Regions from separate parts of the Pseudomonas sp. IT-P12 genome, predicted to be linked through region 1. Evidence: predicted binding sites of a transcription regulator. Region 1 holds the regulator's gene; each other region holds the start of a gene.
What was found. Region 1 encodes FliA, which starts transcription of late flagellar genes. Its sites were predicted from a motif close to CTAAAGTTTNNNNNNNNNNNGCCGNTAA; they were not measured.

Region 1 (5,493 bases):
GATGTGGTCGCCTTCCTGCTCGGCGGCGAGGATGACCTTGCCACCACGGGCCTTGCCCGAGGCTTCGCGTTCTTCCGGCGACTCGATGCCGTGGTCGACCGCGTTGCGCACCAAGTGGACCAGCGGGTCGGCCAGGGCCTCGACGAGGTTCTTGTCGAGGTCGGTTTCTTCGCCGACCAGCTCCAGGTTGATCTCTTTCTTGAGCTGGCGTGCCAGGTCGCGGACCAGACGCGGGAAACGCCCGAACACCTTCTTGATCGGCTGCATCCGGGTCTTCATGACCGCGGTCTGCAGGTCGGCCGTGACCACATCGAGGTTGGACACCGCCTTGGACATGGCTTCATCGGCGCTGTTGGCACCCAGGCGCACCAGGCGGTTGCGCACCAGCACCAGCTCACCGACCATGTTCATGATTTCGTCGAGACGCGCGGTGTCGACCCGCACAGTGGTCTCGGCCTCGCTGGCCGGTTTTTCCGCAGGGGCTGCGGCGGCGGCCCGGGCAGGTGCCGGTGCAGCGGCAGGCTTCGGCGCGGGCGCAGGCTTGGGCGTTTCGGCCTTGGGCTCGGCAGCCTTGGCAGCCGGTGCCTTGGCAGCGGGGGTGGCGACCGAAGAAGCGGCGGCACCGCTGGCGACATCGGTGAACTTGCCCTTGCCGTGCAAATCGTCGAGCAGCGATTCGAACTCGTGATCGGTGATCAGGTCGCTGCCCGCCGCGGCGGCACTTGGCGCAGCCGAGGCCGGGACCGACGCGATGGCCGACTCCAGTGCGTCGACCGCAAAGTTGCCCTTGCCGTGCAACTGATCGAGCAATGCCTCGAATTCGTCGTCGGTAATGTCGGAGCTGTCGCCCGGCTCTTTCGGCGCGGCGGCGGCCGGAGCGGCTGGCGCTGCGCCCACCGCGTCGGCGGCGAACTGGCCCTTGCCGTGGAGCTGGTCGAGCAGCGACTCGAACTCGGCATCGGTGATTTCATCACTGGCCGCGTCGGACGCTGCGACCGGAGCAGCTGCCGGTGCCTCGGCCTCGGCCTTGACGGCGTTCAGCGAGTCCAGCAGTTGTTCGAATTCGTTATCGGTAATATCGCCCGACTCGGCTTCGGCGGCCGCTGCCTGTGGCGCTTCCACCACGTCGGCCACCGGCGCGGCCTGATCGGCCGATTGCGGCTCGGCCAGACGCGCCAGGGCGGCGAGCAATTCAGGTGTGGCAGCCGTGATCGGGCTGCGATCGCGGACTTCGCCGAACATGCTGTTCACCGAGTCCAGCGCTTCGAGAACCACGTCCATCAATTCCGAGTCGACGCGGCGCTCACCCTTGCGCAGGATGTCGAACACGTTCTCGGCGATGTGACAGCACTCCACCAGCTCATTGAGCTGAAGGAAGCCGGCGCCCCCTTTTACAGTGTGAAAACCGCGAAAAATTGCATTGAGCAAGTCCGCATCATCAGGTCGGCTTTCCAGCTCGACCAGCTGTTCGGACAGTTGCTCTAGAATCTCGCCGGCCTCAACCAGGAAATCCTGAAGGATCTCTTCATCGGCGCCGAAGCTCATTAAGGGTGTGCTCCTACAGGTCTAAAAACCCAAAAACCTAAAATGCCTGAATGTTAAAAGCCCAGGCTGGATAGCAAATCGTCCACGTCGTCCTGACCGGACACAACGTCTTCTCTTTTATCGGCATGAATCTGTGGACCTTCACCCTGAGAGAGATGTTTTTGTGGATCTTTTTCTGCAAGCATTGCTTCACGGTCATGTTCGATGCCCGCAAAGCGGTCCACCTGACTGGCCATGAGCACGAGCTTGAGCAGGTTGGCTTCAACTTCAGTGACCAATTGCGTGACACGCTTGATCACCTGGCCGGTGAGGTCCTGGTAATCCTGCGCGAGCAGGATGTCGTTGAGGTTGCTCGACACCGCCCGATTGTCCGTGCTGCTGCGTGCCAGAAAACCGTCGACACGCCGTGCCAGCTCGCGGAACTCCTCGGCCCCGACCTCGCGACGCATGAAGCGCCCCCAGTCGGTGCTCAGCGCCTGGGCTTCATCGCCCAGGCTGTTGACCAGGGGCGTTGAGCTCTCGACCAGGTCCATGGTGCGATTGGCAGCGGCCTCTGTCAGCTTGACAACATACCCCAGGCGTTCGGTGGCATCCGTGATCTGGGACACTTCCTCGGCTTGCGGCATGTTCGGATCGATCTGGAAATTGACGATCGCGCTATGCAACTCGCGGGTGAGCTTGCCCACTTCCTGATACAGGCCGCGGTCACGGGTCTGATTGAGCTCATGGATCAGTTGCACCGCGTCGCCGAACTTGCCTTTTTCAAGGCTTTCGACCAGTTCGACCGCATGTTTTTTCAGGGTCGACTCAAAGTCGCCCTGTGAAGATTCTTTGTGGTCCATAGCTCCCCCGTGGCGCCGTGACTCAACCGATGCGTTCGAAAATCTTCTCGATTTTTTCTTTCAACGCCTGGGCCGTGAAGGGTTTGACCACATAACCGTTTACACCGGCCTGGGCCGCTTCGATGATCTGCTCGCGCTTGGCTTCAGCCGTCACCATCAGTACCGGCAGGTGCTTGAGCTTTTCGTCGGCGCGCACGTGGCGCAGCAGATCGATACCGGTCATGCCGGGCATGTTCCAGTCGGTGACCAGAAAGTCGATGCTTCCGCTGTTGAGAACCGGAATGGCGGTGGTGCCATCGTCAGCCTCGACCGTGTTGGTGAACCCAAGGTCACGCAACAGGTTCTTGATGATCCGCCGCATCGTTGAGAAGTCATCAACGATGAGGATTTTCATGTTCTTGTCCAATTCGACCTCCAAGCAGTCTTAAACGCGCCCAGCACCTGGACGCGCCATTTCAATCAATTCGGCAGAGCACTCAATGACTGTCTGGAGCACAACAGATCGAGACCGGCGTGGTTCAACACCACACCAGCCACGTTCGCAGTGTCCCCACACTGCCTTCAGCGCGCTCGCCACTCCCCCAAACGCCCCCGCAAACGGGCCGCGCACTGGCTGTGTAACTGGCTGACCCGAGATTCACTGACCCCCAGGACTTCACCGATTTCCTTGAGATTCAACTCTTCGTCGTAGTACAGCGCCAACACCAGTCGCTCGCGCTCCGGCAAATTGGCAATCGCGTCCGCCAACGCCGCCTGGAAGCGTTCATCTTCCAGGTCGCGTGACGGCTCGAGATGAGCACTCGCGCCATCCTCGTGCAGCCCTTCGTGTTCGCCGTCCTGCAACAGATCGTCGAAACTGAATAACCGGCTGCCCAGGGTGTCGTTCAAAATCCCGTAATAATCGTCGAGACTCAATTGGAGTTCGGCCGCAACCTCGTGATCTTTAGCGTCACGGCCGGTTTTAGCTTCAATCGAGCGAATCGCGTCGCTGACCATGCGGGTATTGCGGTGGACCGAACGTGGCGCCCAGTCCCCCTTGCGCACTTCATCAAGCATGGCGCCGCGGATTCGAATGCCCGCGTACGTCTCGAAACTGGCGCCTTTGCTGGCGTCGTATTTGGTCGATACTTCCAGCAGGCCGATCATGCCGGCCTGGATCAGGTCTTCGACCTGGACACTGGCCGGCAGACGCGCCAGCAAGTGGTAGGCAATGCGTTTGACCAGTGGCGCGTAACGCTCGATCAGCTCGTACTGCGCGTCACGCGCCGACTTCTTGTAGAGGTTGTAACCGCTGGCTGTCATAGCACGGGTCCTGCCGTTTGTTGCACGAGGCGCTCGACGAAAAACTCCAGGTGCCCACGCGGATTGGCGGGCAGCGGCCAGGTATCGACCTTTTGTGCGATGGCCTTGAAGGCCAGGGAGCACTTGGAACGCGGGAAGGCTTCGTAGACGGCGCGCTGCTTCTGGACGGCCTTGCGCACGCTTTCGTCGTAGGGCACCGCGCCGACGTATTGTAAGGCGACGTCCAGGAAGCGATCCGTGACCTTCGTCAACTTGGCGAACAGGTTGCGCCCTTCCTGCGGGCTCTGGGCCATGTTGGCCAGGACGCGGAAGCGGTTCATGCCGTAGTCGCGGTTCAACAGTTTGATCAGCGCGTAGGCATCGGTGATGGAGGTCGGCTCGTCACAGACCACCAGCAGCACTTCCTGCGCGGCGCGAACGAAGCTGACTACCGAGTCACCAATACCCGCAGCGGTGTCGATCACCAGCACGTCGAGGTTGTCACCGATATCGCTGAACGCCTGGATCAGGCCGGCATGCTGGGCCGGGCTCAGGTGCACCATGCTCTGGGTGCCGGACGCTGCCGGGACGATGCGGATGCCACCGGGCCCCTGCAACAATACGTCACGCAGCTCACAGCGGCCTTCGATCACGTCGGCCAGCGTGCGTTTGGGTGTCAGGCCCAGCAGAACGTCGACGTTTGCCAGCCCCAGGTCGGCGTCCAGCAGCATGACGCGCCGGCCAAGCTCAGCCAGGGCCAGGGACAAGTTCACTGACACGTTAGTCTTCCCGACGCCACCTTTGCCGCCGGTCACCGCGATCACCTGTACGGGATGCATGCTGCCCATGTTATTTCTTTACCTTGTCTTGCATAGACGGAGGCCACATTACTGGCTGCGCGTTCGTAAACGGAACAATGCCTGGCAGACCATCGATGTAGGTACAAAAAATGTTCATTACCTCAGCCGACCTGCTTGGTCGGGCTGTGGTAGATATCAGCGAACATGTCAGCCATGGCTTCTTCGCTGGGTTCTTCCTGCATTTGCACGCTGACGGCGCGACTGACCAGTTGATGACGACGCGGCAGATGCAGGTCATCCGGAATCCGCGGGCCATCGGTCAGGTAAGCCACCGGCAACTCATGACTGATTGCCAGGCTCAACACCTCGCCCAGACTTGCCGTTTCATCCAGTTTAGTCAGGATGCAGCCAGCGAGCCCGCAGCGCTTGTAACTGTGATAAGCAGCCGTTAGAACCTGTTTCTGGCTGGTGGTTGCCAACACCAGGTAATTTTTTGCCCGGATGCCACGACCGGCCAGGCTTTCAAGCTGCATGCGCAGGGCCGGATCGCTGGCCTGCAGGCCTGCGGTATCGATCAGCACCACGCGCTTGCGCAGCAGGGGATCCAGCGCCTGCACCAGGGACTGGCCCGGATCGACGTGGGTCACCGACACATTGAGAATCCGCCCAAGGGTCTTGAGTTGCTCCTGAGCGCCGATGCGGTAGCTGTCCATGCTGACCAGCGCAATGCTCTGCGCGCCGTACTTGAGCACGTAACGGGCAGCCAGCTTGGCCAGCGTGGTGGTCTTGCCCATGCCGGCCGGACCGACCATGGCAATCACACCCCCTTCTTCCAGCGGCTCGACTTCCGGCGTGCTGATCATCCGAGCCAGGTGTGCCAGCAACATGCGCCAGGCCTGGCGAGGCTCCTCGACGTCGGAAATCAACGCCAGCAGGTCGCGGGACAACGGACCGGACAAACCGATGCGCTGCAGGCGACGCCAGAGGTTGGCCTGTGCCGGGGCATTGCCCTGCATCTGGCTCCA
Region 2 (5,493 bases), on a different contig from region 1:
CGGATCAATGCATCTTGCTGTGGTCCATCATGTTCAGCGCGCGCACCGGCGCCTCGATGTTGATCACTTCTTTTTTGCCGTCATCGTGCTCGACGGTCAGCACCATCGGCACTTTGTCGCCTTCCTTTACCTGAGCGACCAGGTCGATCAGCATCACGTGATAGCTGTCGGAGTTGAACGCGACCGCTTTGCCGGCGGGCAAGGGGACAAACTCCACGGCTTGCATGCTCATCACGTCGTTTTTCATGGTCGACTGATGGATCTGCACGGTTTTGGCCGCTGGCGATTGAGCGCTGATCAGCTTGCCGTCGCTGCTCGACGTGACGGTCATGAATGCGCCGGTGGATTGTTGTCCCGCGACGGTGGCGCGAACCCAGGCGTCTTCGACCTGGGTCTGGGCGCAAGCGTGAGCCGCCAGGCTGAGCATGGACAGGCCCAGCACCAGTTGTCCCACCCGCGCATTGAAGCGGGATTTAAGGGTGATCGAGTTCATCAGCAGACCTCCATGACGGTCAGTAAGTCTTCCGTACACTCTTGTGCCGAAAGCGAGTGAGACAACCCAAGGCGCAGCGTGCCCCGCGTGTCATAAACGTAGCTGGTCGCCGTGTGGGAAATGGTATAGGTGGAGCCGCTCGGGACTTTTTCGTAGAACACGTCGAACTCTTTGGCCGTCGCTGCGGTTTCTTCCAGTGTCCCGTGAAGCGCGACAAAGGTGGGGTCAAAGGTCTTGACGTAGGCGTCCAGCATTGACGGGGTATCCCGTTCGGGGTCCAGGGTGATGAAGACGACTTGCAGCAGGTCACCGTCCTTGCCCATCAATTTCTTGATCTGAGCCGCGCGGGCGAGGGTGGTCGGGCACACCGCCGGGCATTGGGTGAAGCCGAAGAACACCATCGGCATCATGCCGCGGAAGCTCGAAAGCGTCGTCAGGTTGCCTTCCGAGTCTTTCAACTTGAATGTGCGCCCCAGAATCTTGTCGCTCAGGTCCTTGCCGTACTTGTACGACAGGCGGACGCTGTTGTCGCAGCCTGTCAGCAGGCCCAGACCGAGTAAACCGATACCTGCAACCACCTTGCGGCGGGTCAACAAAACAGTCATTTCTACAGCCTTTCTGATCAGCCCGGTCCCGGGGCTCATAGCGGATGATTGACGCCGGCAGGGGCGCAATCCTTCGTGCGGGTCATACAGGCGCAATTCTACCGTTTTCCGGGGGCTTCCAAAGCTTGCGACAGGCTGCCACAGGCAAGGCAATCTCCCTGAGGGCGGGTGTTTCGGAGTGTTTGTGCGACGTACTGTCGCAGGTCTTTTTGGCGTGAAGCACTTTCGTGCCAAAAACCTGGGTATATGGCCTCGCAAGCGCTTGCCTGAATCGAATCAGCTGAACTAGAGTCGGCACATTGATTTCACAGTGCCACCAGCGTGGATAGCACGGCATAAAAACAGAAATCTCGCAAAAACAGACCAGGGCACACTGGCTGAATAACTAGAAAATCATTGAGTCTGCCGTGCATCTCATTGCATGGGTACGGCTCATCCAAAGCTTCAACTTGATAAGGCTGCCGCCGACCAACACCTCTTTGAAGCACAAAGAAAATGATCGAACCAGAACGAATTGTCACGTTGTCGCGGGAAGTCGAAGCGTTGGCAAACCGTGGCATCAGCGACATCCAGATGATCACTCGCCAGACCCGCCTGCTTGCAATCAATGCCTTGATCGAGGCCGCCCACGCAGGCAAGGCCGGCCAGGGGTTTGCCGTGGTGGCTGAAGAGGTCAAGGTGATCTCCGAGCGTATCTCGAGGATCGCCGGCACCATGACCGAAGACCTCCAGGCATCCGTCAATGAGTTGACCGCACTGGGGGAGGGCATGTGCTTTGACGTGCGCGGACAGCGCTTGGCCGACCTGTCGCTGAACATGATCGAAATCATGGATCGCAATCTCTACGAGCGGACCTGCGATGTCCGCTGGTGGGCGACCGATGCCTCGCTGGTCGATGCCCTCAAGTCTGCCGACGAACAGGCCTGCGCCTACGCCTGTGAACGCCTGGGCATCATTCTCGACAGCTATACGGTTTATCTGGATATCTGGCTTGCGGACACCCGTGGCCGTGTCATTGCCACCGGCCGTTCCAGTGTTTATGGCAAGACCGTCGGCGCCGATGTCAGCGACGCGCCCTGGTTCCGGATGGCGCTGCAACACACCCGCAGCGACCAGTATCATGCCGGCAATGTCTGCGTCGAACCGTTGCTCAATGGTGCACAAACCTGCGCCTTCAGCGCGGCAGTGCGCAGCAATGCCCAAGGCCCGGTGATGGGTGTGATCGGCATTTTCTTCGACTGGGAGAACCAGGCCAGGTCCATCATCAACGGCGTGCGATTGACCGAGGAAGAACGTTCGCGCAGTTGCGTCATGATGGTCGATGCCAGCAATAACATCCTGGCCAGCTCCAATCCTCAGGCCTCGCTCGGGCAACGCATCGCCCTGACGACCAAAGCGGGCCAGGCCTCTGGCTACAGCGTACAACCCAATAACGCCCTGCAGGGCTATTCACTCACGCCCGGCTTTGAGACCTATCCCGGCATGGGCTGGTACGGGGTGATCGAGCAGCAATTGCCCGAATGACCTGACCGCCCCTCTGCAGGCGCGAGCTTGTTCGCTCCTGCAGATCCAGCGCAGCCTCTCATGGGAGCGTGCCTGCTCACGACCCCCCCCCCGGCAGCCAACGCTTTCGTGGGCGCCCATCGCGAGCGAGCCCGCTCCCGCGGGATGTCAGCGGACGGTATAGCCTTTGTCGACGACCCAATCCTGGCCATACACACTTCTGGCGCCGTTGCTCAGCTGGAACAGGACGACGTCGGCCACCGCACCGGCTTCGAGGAACTCACCGCCAATAAGGCGCTTGTTCACCTGAGTGGCGACATTGGCCAGGTCCTGATGATTGAGGCCCAGAGTCGACCAGATCGGTGTAGCGGTCGGGCCCGGGGACACCATGTTGATGCGGATTCCCTGGGGCGCCAACTCGACGGCCAGTGTGCGGGCATGCGCCTGCAGGGCGGCCTTGGACGCAATGTAGGCGGCCAGGCCTGGGAAGGTCACACCGGTCAGGAACGTGGTGATGAACACCACCGATGCCGGGTTGGCCAGGTTCCCGCGCAGGTGGGCCAAGGTATTCAGCGCGCCGGCGCCGTTGACGGCCCACTGCCGATCGAAGGCTTGCAGGTCGAGGCAGTCGGCCAGCTCGGCGATGCCGGCATTCGGCACCAGATAATGCACCGGGCCCAGGCGCAAAGCGTGTTGTGCCAGTTGTTCCAGGTCTTGTGCCTTCGTGACATCGCCAGACACCCAGGTCAATTGCCCGGCAAAGTGTCGAGCCAGTTCTTCCAGCCCACCCATTTTCCGCGACATGGCCAGAACCCTGGCACCCTGTGCAAGAAGTCGGGCCGTGACGGCCAGACCGATACCGGAGCTGGCACCGGTGACAACCGCCAGGCGTCCTTCGAAATCGTTACTCATCGCTATTTATCCTGAATGAACATGAGTTGGTGTTAAGTCCGAACCCGACTATTCAAGATGTGGGCCAGATGCCAGGGCCCCGTAAGACAAGGGCTTCAGCCCGGATGCAGTCTTTATGACAGCAGGAATGCGGGGTTATAAAGACCCTTTGCAGTCAATAAGACGCGCCCTGTCGAGCGATGCGCCTGATCGTTTGGATTTGAATTGCGCCGCGATGCCCGACAGAATCGCGGCCCTGCCTGGCCGAGGGAGCCAGTCATTCGTCGTGAAGAGGGTAGTCGTTGAAGCAACAGACTTTATCCAGGCGCCTGGAGCGGGTGGCAGCACATGTGCCGGCGGGTGCACGCCTGGCCGATATCGGCTCGGATCACGGTTACCTGCCGGTGGCACTGATACGCCGTGGCGCCATCACGGCGGCGGTGGCCGGCGAAGTGGCCGTGACGCCGTTTCGTGCCGCCGAACGCACCGTGCGCGAGAACGATCTGGAGCCGTGGATCAGCGTGCGCCTGGCCAATGGCCTGGCGGCGATCGAGCCGGCGGATGCCATCACCGTCATCACCCTCTGCGGCATGGGCGGTGAAACGATCCGCGACATCCTCGACAGCGGCAAGGCCTGTCTCAGTGGCCTGGAGCGTCTGATCCTGCAGCCCAATGGCGGGGAGCAACCTCTGCGCCAATGGCTGATGAACCATGGCTACCGCATCCTGTTCGAGGAAGTGCTGCGGGAAAACCGCTTCGACTACGAAATCATCGTGGCCGAACGCGGCGAGGCGGTGCACTACACCGCCGAGCAACTGTACTTCGGCCCAGTGCAGCTGCAGGCTCGCAGCCCGGCGTTCCTTGACAAGTGGCAACGACTGTTGCGCGAGAAACAGCGGACGCTGGCGCAATTTCAGCGCGCGCGGCAAGTCGTGCCTGAGGAAAAAGTGCAGGAGATACGCCAGCAGACCCGGTGGATCGACGACCTGCTGGCTTGATCCTGCTTCGCATGCGGCTGACACCATTTCATTTCCTGAAATAGTGGATTGCAATTCATGCCCATTCCGCCGCAGACACTTCAAGGTGAAGATGAGCGCTCACCCAGTCCCCTCCGCCCAGGAGGGGGCACTCATCACCCTGGCCGCTGACGTGATGGTTGACGCTGCGGGCGCGAGGAGAGCCGCTATGGACGAAGTCTCGAAAGCACCATCCTCCCCCTGGCACGAGGGTGAGCTGACCTTGCAACGCACAGTGGGCGCTGTCGACATGATGGTGGGGGTCGGCGAGCGGCAACTGTCCCGTACCTGGATGCCGGATCAACACCGCGAGTTCTACCACCAGTTGCCTTTCGTGGTGCTGGGCGCCGTGGATCGGCAGGGCGATGTCTGGGCCACCCTTCGCACCGGCGAGCCCGGCTTCATGCGTTCCCCGACGCCGCAAATCCTGCACATCGATCTGCAGCCACAACCCAACGACCCGGCCGAGGCGGGGATGAAGGCCGGCGATGCCATTGGCATGCTCGGTATCGAGTTGCACACCCGCCGGCGCAACCGCATGAATGGCAACGTGCTGCGCGAGCGGAGTGAAGGCATCGAAATCGAGGTTACCCAGGCCTACGGCAATTGCCCGCGCTACATCAACCTGCGTCAGTATGGTTTCGTCGACGACGTCGCCGACACCTTGCTTGAACTGACCCTGGCGGATTCGCAGGTGCAGCGCATGATCACCGGCGCCGATTCGTTTTATGTCGCCACCTACGTCGAGCGCGATGGCCACAATCAGGTCGATGCCTCCCATCGCGGCGGCAAGCCCGGTTTTGTGCGAATGGACGCGGACGGCACACTGACCATCCCGGATTTCTCCGGCAACCTGTTTTTCAACACCTTGGGCAACATCCTGCTCAACCCCCGCGCCGGGCTGCTGTTCATCGATTTCCAGAGCGGTGACCTGCTGCAAATGAGCGGTAGCGCCGAGGTGCTGCTGGACGATCCCGAGATTGCC
Region 3 (5,493 bases), on a different contig from region 1:
GCCATTTCGATGATGACGTCGGTGTCAGGGTTCAGACCGGTCATTTCCAGGTCGATCCAGATCAGGTTTTGCGCGTTTTGCATGTGTCGGCTCCTAGGCAATGCTGCGCAGTTTAGCTTAGGGAGGCGGCCGGGCGTGCTAAACTCGCGGCCGTTTTACCTAATCGCTGTATTCTTCATACGGAACACCCATGGCCAAACGCCAACTCAATCGTCGTCAAAACTGGCGCATCGAAAAGATTCAGGGCGAACGCGCTGCCCGCGCCGCCAAACGCGAGTCCTCGGCTGTCGAGGCACTTGAAGGTGGCGACCTGGGTCCGGAACAGACAGGCCTGGTGATCGCGCACTTCGGCGTGCAGGTCGAAGTCGAAGCGCTGGATGGCGAGTTGGCGGGCCAGGTGTGCCGCTGCTACCTGCGCGCCAACCTGCCGGCGCTGGTGACGGGCGACCAGGTGGTGTGGCGTGCCGGCAACCAGGGCATCGGTGTGATCGTGGCGCAACTGCCGCGCAAAACCGAACTCTGCCGCCCGGACACCCGAGGCCAGCTCAAGCCGGTGGCGGCCAACGTCGACATGATCGTCATCGTCTTCGCGCCGTTGCCCGAGCCGCACGCCAATTTGATCGACCGCTATCTGGTGGCGGCCGAACACGCCGGCATCCGGCCATTGTTGCTGCTCAACAAATTCGATCTGATCGACGAACACAACGCCCCGGCCCTCAACGCCCTGCTCGCGGTCTACCGCAGCCTGGGTTATCCGGTGCTGGAAGTGTCGGCGCACCACGGCAACGGCATGGAACAACTGCAACAGAAGCTGGACGGACGCATCAGCGTGTTCGTCGGCCAGTCCGGTGTCGGCAAGTCATCGCTGGTCAACAGCCTGCTGCCGGACGTCGACACCCGCGTCGGTCCGCTGTCCGAACTGTCCGGCCAGGGTACCCACACCACGACCACCGCGCGGCTGTTCCACTTCCCCGGTGGCGGCGAGCTGATCGACTCCCCCGGCATCCGCGAATTCGGCCTCGGCCACGTCAGCCGAGCCGACGTCGAAGCCGGCTTCATCGAGTTCAACGACCTGATCGGCACCTGCCGCTTCCGCGACTGCAAGCACGACCGCGAACCGGGTTGCGCCCTGCTCAAGGCATTGGAAGAAGGCCGGGTGCACCAGCAACGGATGAACAGCTATCGCTCGATCATCGCGAGCCTGCCGGAGAGCAGCTACTAGACAGCGTTCACACCCACACGAAAAAGCCGCGATCATTTCGCGGCTTTTTGGTTTTCAGCGGATGGCTTTTCCGTGGCCGCCCAGGCCCCGTATGTGGCCTCAGCTCATCGCGGGCAGGCTCGCTCCCACATGGATAATGCTGAACCTGTGGGAGCGAGCCCTGCTCGCGATGGTCGTCAACGATGACGCGGGGTGCCTGACGCCCCGTGGCGGTCTCAGGCTCTTCGCGAGCAGGCTCGCTCCCACATGGACAATGCTGAACCTGTGGGAGCGAGCCCTGCTCGCGATGGTCGTCAACGATGACACGGGGGTGCCTGATGCCCCATGGCGGTCTCAGGCTCTTCGCGGGCAGGCTCGCTCCCACATGGACAATGCTGAACCTGTGGGAGCGAGCCCTGCTCGCGAAGGTCGTCAACGATGACGCTGGGTGCCTGATGCCCCGTGGCGGTCTCAGGTTCTTCGCGGGCAGGCTCGCGCCTACAGGGGTGCGTCCAGGCGGGATGCAAAAAACCGACATCGCTGTCGGTTTTTTGTGGATCAAGGCTTCGGCGGTTCTGCCGGTTTCGGCGCCGGGTCGTCGAACAGGTTCAGGCGTTCGCGAAGCTCATGGGCCGGCAGCGGTTCCTTCCCCGGTGGCAGCGCGTTCGGGTCGGCCGGTGTGGCCGGCACTTCACCCGGGCCGCCCTGGCCTTGCGCCGGTTCCGGAGCAGGCTCGGCACCTTGCGAGCCTTCGATGGCCCGCTGGGCCTTCTTGGTCAGCACAATGATGTCGATGCGACGGTTGACCGGATTGAGCGGGTTCTCGCGATCGAACAAGGCCGACGACGCATAACCCACCACGCGCGCCACTTGCTCGTCCGGATAACTGCCCGCCACCAGCGCGCGACGTGCGGCGTTGGCGCGGTTGGCCGAAAGCTCCCAGTTGCCGAAATCGCCGGTGCCGGCGTACGGCTTGGCATCGGTGTGACCACTGATGCTGATCTTGTTCGGCACCGCCTTGATGGTGTCGGCCATGGCCAGCAGGATGTCTTCGAAATACGGTTTCAGGCGAGCACTGCCGGAGTCGAACATCGGGCGGTTCTCGGCGTCCACGATCTGGATGCGCAAGCCGTCGGTGGTGATCTCGAACAGGATCTGATCCTTGAACTTCTGCAGTTGCGGGTTTTCTTCAACCTTGTTCTGCAACTCTTGCAGCAGCAGTTCCAGACGCTCCTTCTCCACCATCTCGGCCATGCCTTCGACCTGTTCGGTGTCGACGGTCACCTTGTCCGGCTGCGGTTGGGACTTCACCTCGGGGTTGAGGGTGTTCTCCGGCGCCAGGGTCGGCGTACCGCCCAGGTCGATGATGTAGGGTGTGCCGCTCTCGGAAAAACCGACCGGGTCCTTGAAGTAACCGGCGATGGCGAGCTTCTGTTCCGGTGTGGCGGTGGACAGCAGCCACAACACCAGGAAGAACGCCATCATCGCCGTGGCGAAGTCCGCGAAGGCGATTTTCCAAGCGCCCCCGTGGTGCCCGCCGGCGATGCGCTTGACGCGCTTGACGATTATCGGCTGATTATTTTCCATGGCTTAGCGACCGCGAACCGCTTGTTCCAGCTCAGCGAAGCTAGGACGGTGCGCCGGGTACAGAACCTTGCGCCCGAACTCCACGGCCAGCGACGGCGGCATGCCGGAGGCCGAAGCCACCAGCGAAGCCTTGATCGCTTCATACACGTTCAGTTCTTCCTTGGCATCATGAGCCAGGGAGTGGGCCAGCGGACCGAAGAAACCGTACGCGGCGAGAATACCGAAGAACGTACCGACGAGCGCCGCACCCACGTGCAGGCCGATGGATTTCTGGTCACCGTCGCCCAGGGAGGCCATGGTCACCACGATACCCAGTACGGCCGCGACGATACCGAAGCCCGGCATGCCGTCGGCGATACCGTTCACCGCGTGGGACGGATGCTCGAGGTCTTCCTTGAGGCTGTAGAGTTCCATGTCGAACAGGCCTTCCAGCTCATGGGGAGCCATGTTGCCGGACGACATGATGCGCAGGTAATCGCAGATGAACGCGGTCATGCGTTCGTCCTTGAGCACTGCCGGGTATTTGGCAAAGATCGGGCTGGCGGCCGCGTCTTCGATGTCGCCTTCGATGGCCATCATGCCTTCGCGACGACTTTTGTTGAGGATCTCGTACACCAGCCCCAGCACTTCCAGGTAGAAAGTGTGGCTGAAACGGGAACTGAACATGCCCAGGGACTTCTTGAGCACGTGCATGGTCATGTAGCCAGGGTTGGCCTGCAAGAATGCACCAAGGGCTGCGCCGCCGATGATCAGTACCTCGAAGGGTTGGATCAGGGCCGCAATCTTGCCGTGGGAGAGCACGTATCCGCCGAGCACGCTCGCGAACACGACGATGATGCCGATTATTTTAGCCATAGGTAGGAGAGCACTTACTGAGTCGGGTTCAAGGTCATATTCGGAAGTTAAAAAATCTCTTCTTCTACTTATCGGCAAAACTGCGCCAGACTATAGCCAGTTCAGGCGAAAAGCCAATTTGGCCCATTCAGGGCGCAGGTATTGCAGACGATGATCACGTCCAACCATGGCGAATGAAACGAACGTTCCAGCTCCAAAACCGACCACGCTCGAAGGCTGGGTAAAGCTTCTCGATGGTGTTCGCCTGCCCGTCCCGCAAGCCAGCCACGACCGGGTTTGCAAGGCAATCGGCGACACTCGCAGCTCGCTGCGCGATATCGCCGAGCTGATGCAGGACAGCCCTGCGCTGGCCCTGAGCGTGATTCGCGAAGCCAACCGGCAGACTCACGGCAGCATGGCCGAACCGGCGGAAAACCTTGAAGTGGCGATCACTCGCCTGGGCTTGAAGCGCACCGAAGAGCTGCTCGCGCGCCTGCCCGCGATGCCTGAATCGCAAATTCCCGTGACCCTGCGCCAACTGCAGTTGATCAGCCAGCACGCGACCCAGCAGGCCAATGGCTTTTTCGCTGCACGCCTGGCCCGGCTGTGGCAGGACATCCATTGGGGCAGTCTGTTGTTCCTGTCACCGCTGTGGCCAATGGCGTTGACTCACCCGCAATTGCTCGAGGAGTGGGAGCTGCGGGTCATCCACAAGGGCGAGTCGGCACGCACCGTCGAGAAACAATTGTTCGGCGTGCGTCTGCTGCGGATCGCGCAGAAGCTGGTGGAGACCTGGCGCCTGCCGATCTGGGTGCAGCAGGGTTACAGGCTGCTGCTCAAGGAACAGCGCGAGCTGGTGAAAGTCCTGCGCATCGCCCGTGACGTCGATCACCCGCTGCGCCAGCAGAACCGGCTCGATGACGACCCGACGTTGCGTCGCTGGCTCAATCAGCCCGCCAACACCGTGTTGCTGGCCAACGGCCTGGCACTCTCGGCGCAACAGTCCTGGGACTGCCCGCACAGTGAGCGCTGGCAGTACCTGACCAGCCTTTACCTGCAAATGCCCATGGACGAGTTGCAGCAGCAACTGCACCAGCAGGCGGCCAACAGCGCACGCCATCACGCTGCGCCGGACCTTTGGCACCCTGCCATTGCGCTGCTGTGGCCGTGGGGCTCCTCGCACGTCCCCGCCGGCCTGATGCCCGCCCCGGCCCCCACCACCGAAGACCTGGCCAAGTGGCGCGTGCAATGTGCCGAGCTGCTGGTGGAACCCAGCCGGTTCACCAACGCCATGCACTTGACCAACTCGGCCCGGGACGCCCTGGTGGCGTGCGGCATGCGTCGGGTGATGATCCTGATGGCCGATCGCACCCACGCCAATCTTCGGGTGCACCAGACGGCCGGGCTGCCCAAGGAGGCGGGCGGGCTGAATTTCGTGGTCAGCCAGAGCAACGTGTTGCAACGCCTGCTGGCGCAACAGGCCCAGGTGCGTATAACGCCGGCCAATAACGCACAGTTTTCAGCGCTGTTGCCACCTGGCCTGCGCGCACAATTTCGCGGTGATCACCTGCTGCTGCGCTCGCTGGTCAACAACGGCCGCGTGATCATGATCGTGGTGGCGGATCAGGGAGGCGGGCCGTTTTCGGACATCACCGTGCAGGCTTTCGGTAAAACCGCGCAGTGCATCGAGAAAGCCCTGCACAGCTTTAGCCATCGCGGCCAATGACCCGCTACAATCCTCCCCTTTGTGCTCTGGAGACCTCACATGTCTGACTTCTCTGGCTTGCCGCTAGTGATCGAACCGAGCGACTTGCTCCCTCGCCTCGACGCCGGTGAACTGATTCTGGTGGACCTGACCAGCAGCGCCCGCT

Region 2: ACM6IM_RS06020 (methyl-accepting chemotaxis protein) is a predicted target of FliA. The motif match lies at 1,542-1,569, and genes of this name have one in related genera.
Region 3: motA (flagellar motor stator protein MotA) is a predicted target of FliA. The motif match lies at 3,712-3,739, and genes of this name have one in related genera.

The regions. Positions count from the first base shown of each region.
Region 1 covers NZ_CATKPY010000021.1:875,237-880,729, forward strand. The annotation lists gene ACM6IM_RS13035 (chemotaxis protein CheA) at 1-1,545, opposite strand, end outside; gene ACM6IM_RS13040 (protein phosphatase CheZ) at 1,599-2,387, opposite strand; gene ACM6IM_RS13045 (chemotaxis response regulator CheY) at 2,410-2,781, opposite strand; gene fliA (RNA polymerase sigma factor FliA) at 2,949-3,689, opposite strand; gene fleN (flagellar synthesis regulator FleN) at 3,686-4,516, opposite strand; gene flhF (flagellar biosynthesis protein FlhF) at 4,630-5,493, opposite strand, start outside.
Region 2 covers NZ_CATKPY010000011.1:617,432-622,924, reverse strand. The annotation lists gene ACM6IM_RS06030 (copper chaperone PCu(A)C) at 5-493, opposite strand; gene ACM6IM_RS06025 (SCO family protein) at 493-1,098, opposite strand; gene ACM6IM_RS06020 (methyl-accepting chemotaxis protein) at 1,594-2,622, shown strand; gene ACM6IM_RS06015 (SDR family NAD(P)-dependent oxidoreductase) at 2,770-3,513, opposite strand; gene ACM6IM_RS06010 (tRNA (adenine(22)-N(1))-methyltransferase) at 3,795-4,490, shown strand; gene ACM6IM_RS06005 (pyridoxamine 5'-phosphate oxidase family protein) at 4,678-5,493, shown strand, end outside.
Region 3 covers NZ_CATKPY010000023.1:403,184-408,676, reverse strand. The annotation lists gene orn (oligoribonuclease) at 1-83, opposite strand, end outside; gene rsgA (small ribosomal subunit biogenesis GTPase RsgA) at 191-1,222, shown strand; gene motB (flagellar motor protein MotB) at 1,760-2,788, opposite strand; gene motA (flagellar motor stator protein MotA) at 2,792-3,643, opposite strand; gene ACM6IM_RS20055 (HDOD domain-containing protein) at 3,810-5,348, shown strand; gene rhdA (thiosulfate sulfurtransferase) at 5,388-5,493, shown strand, end outside.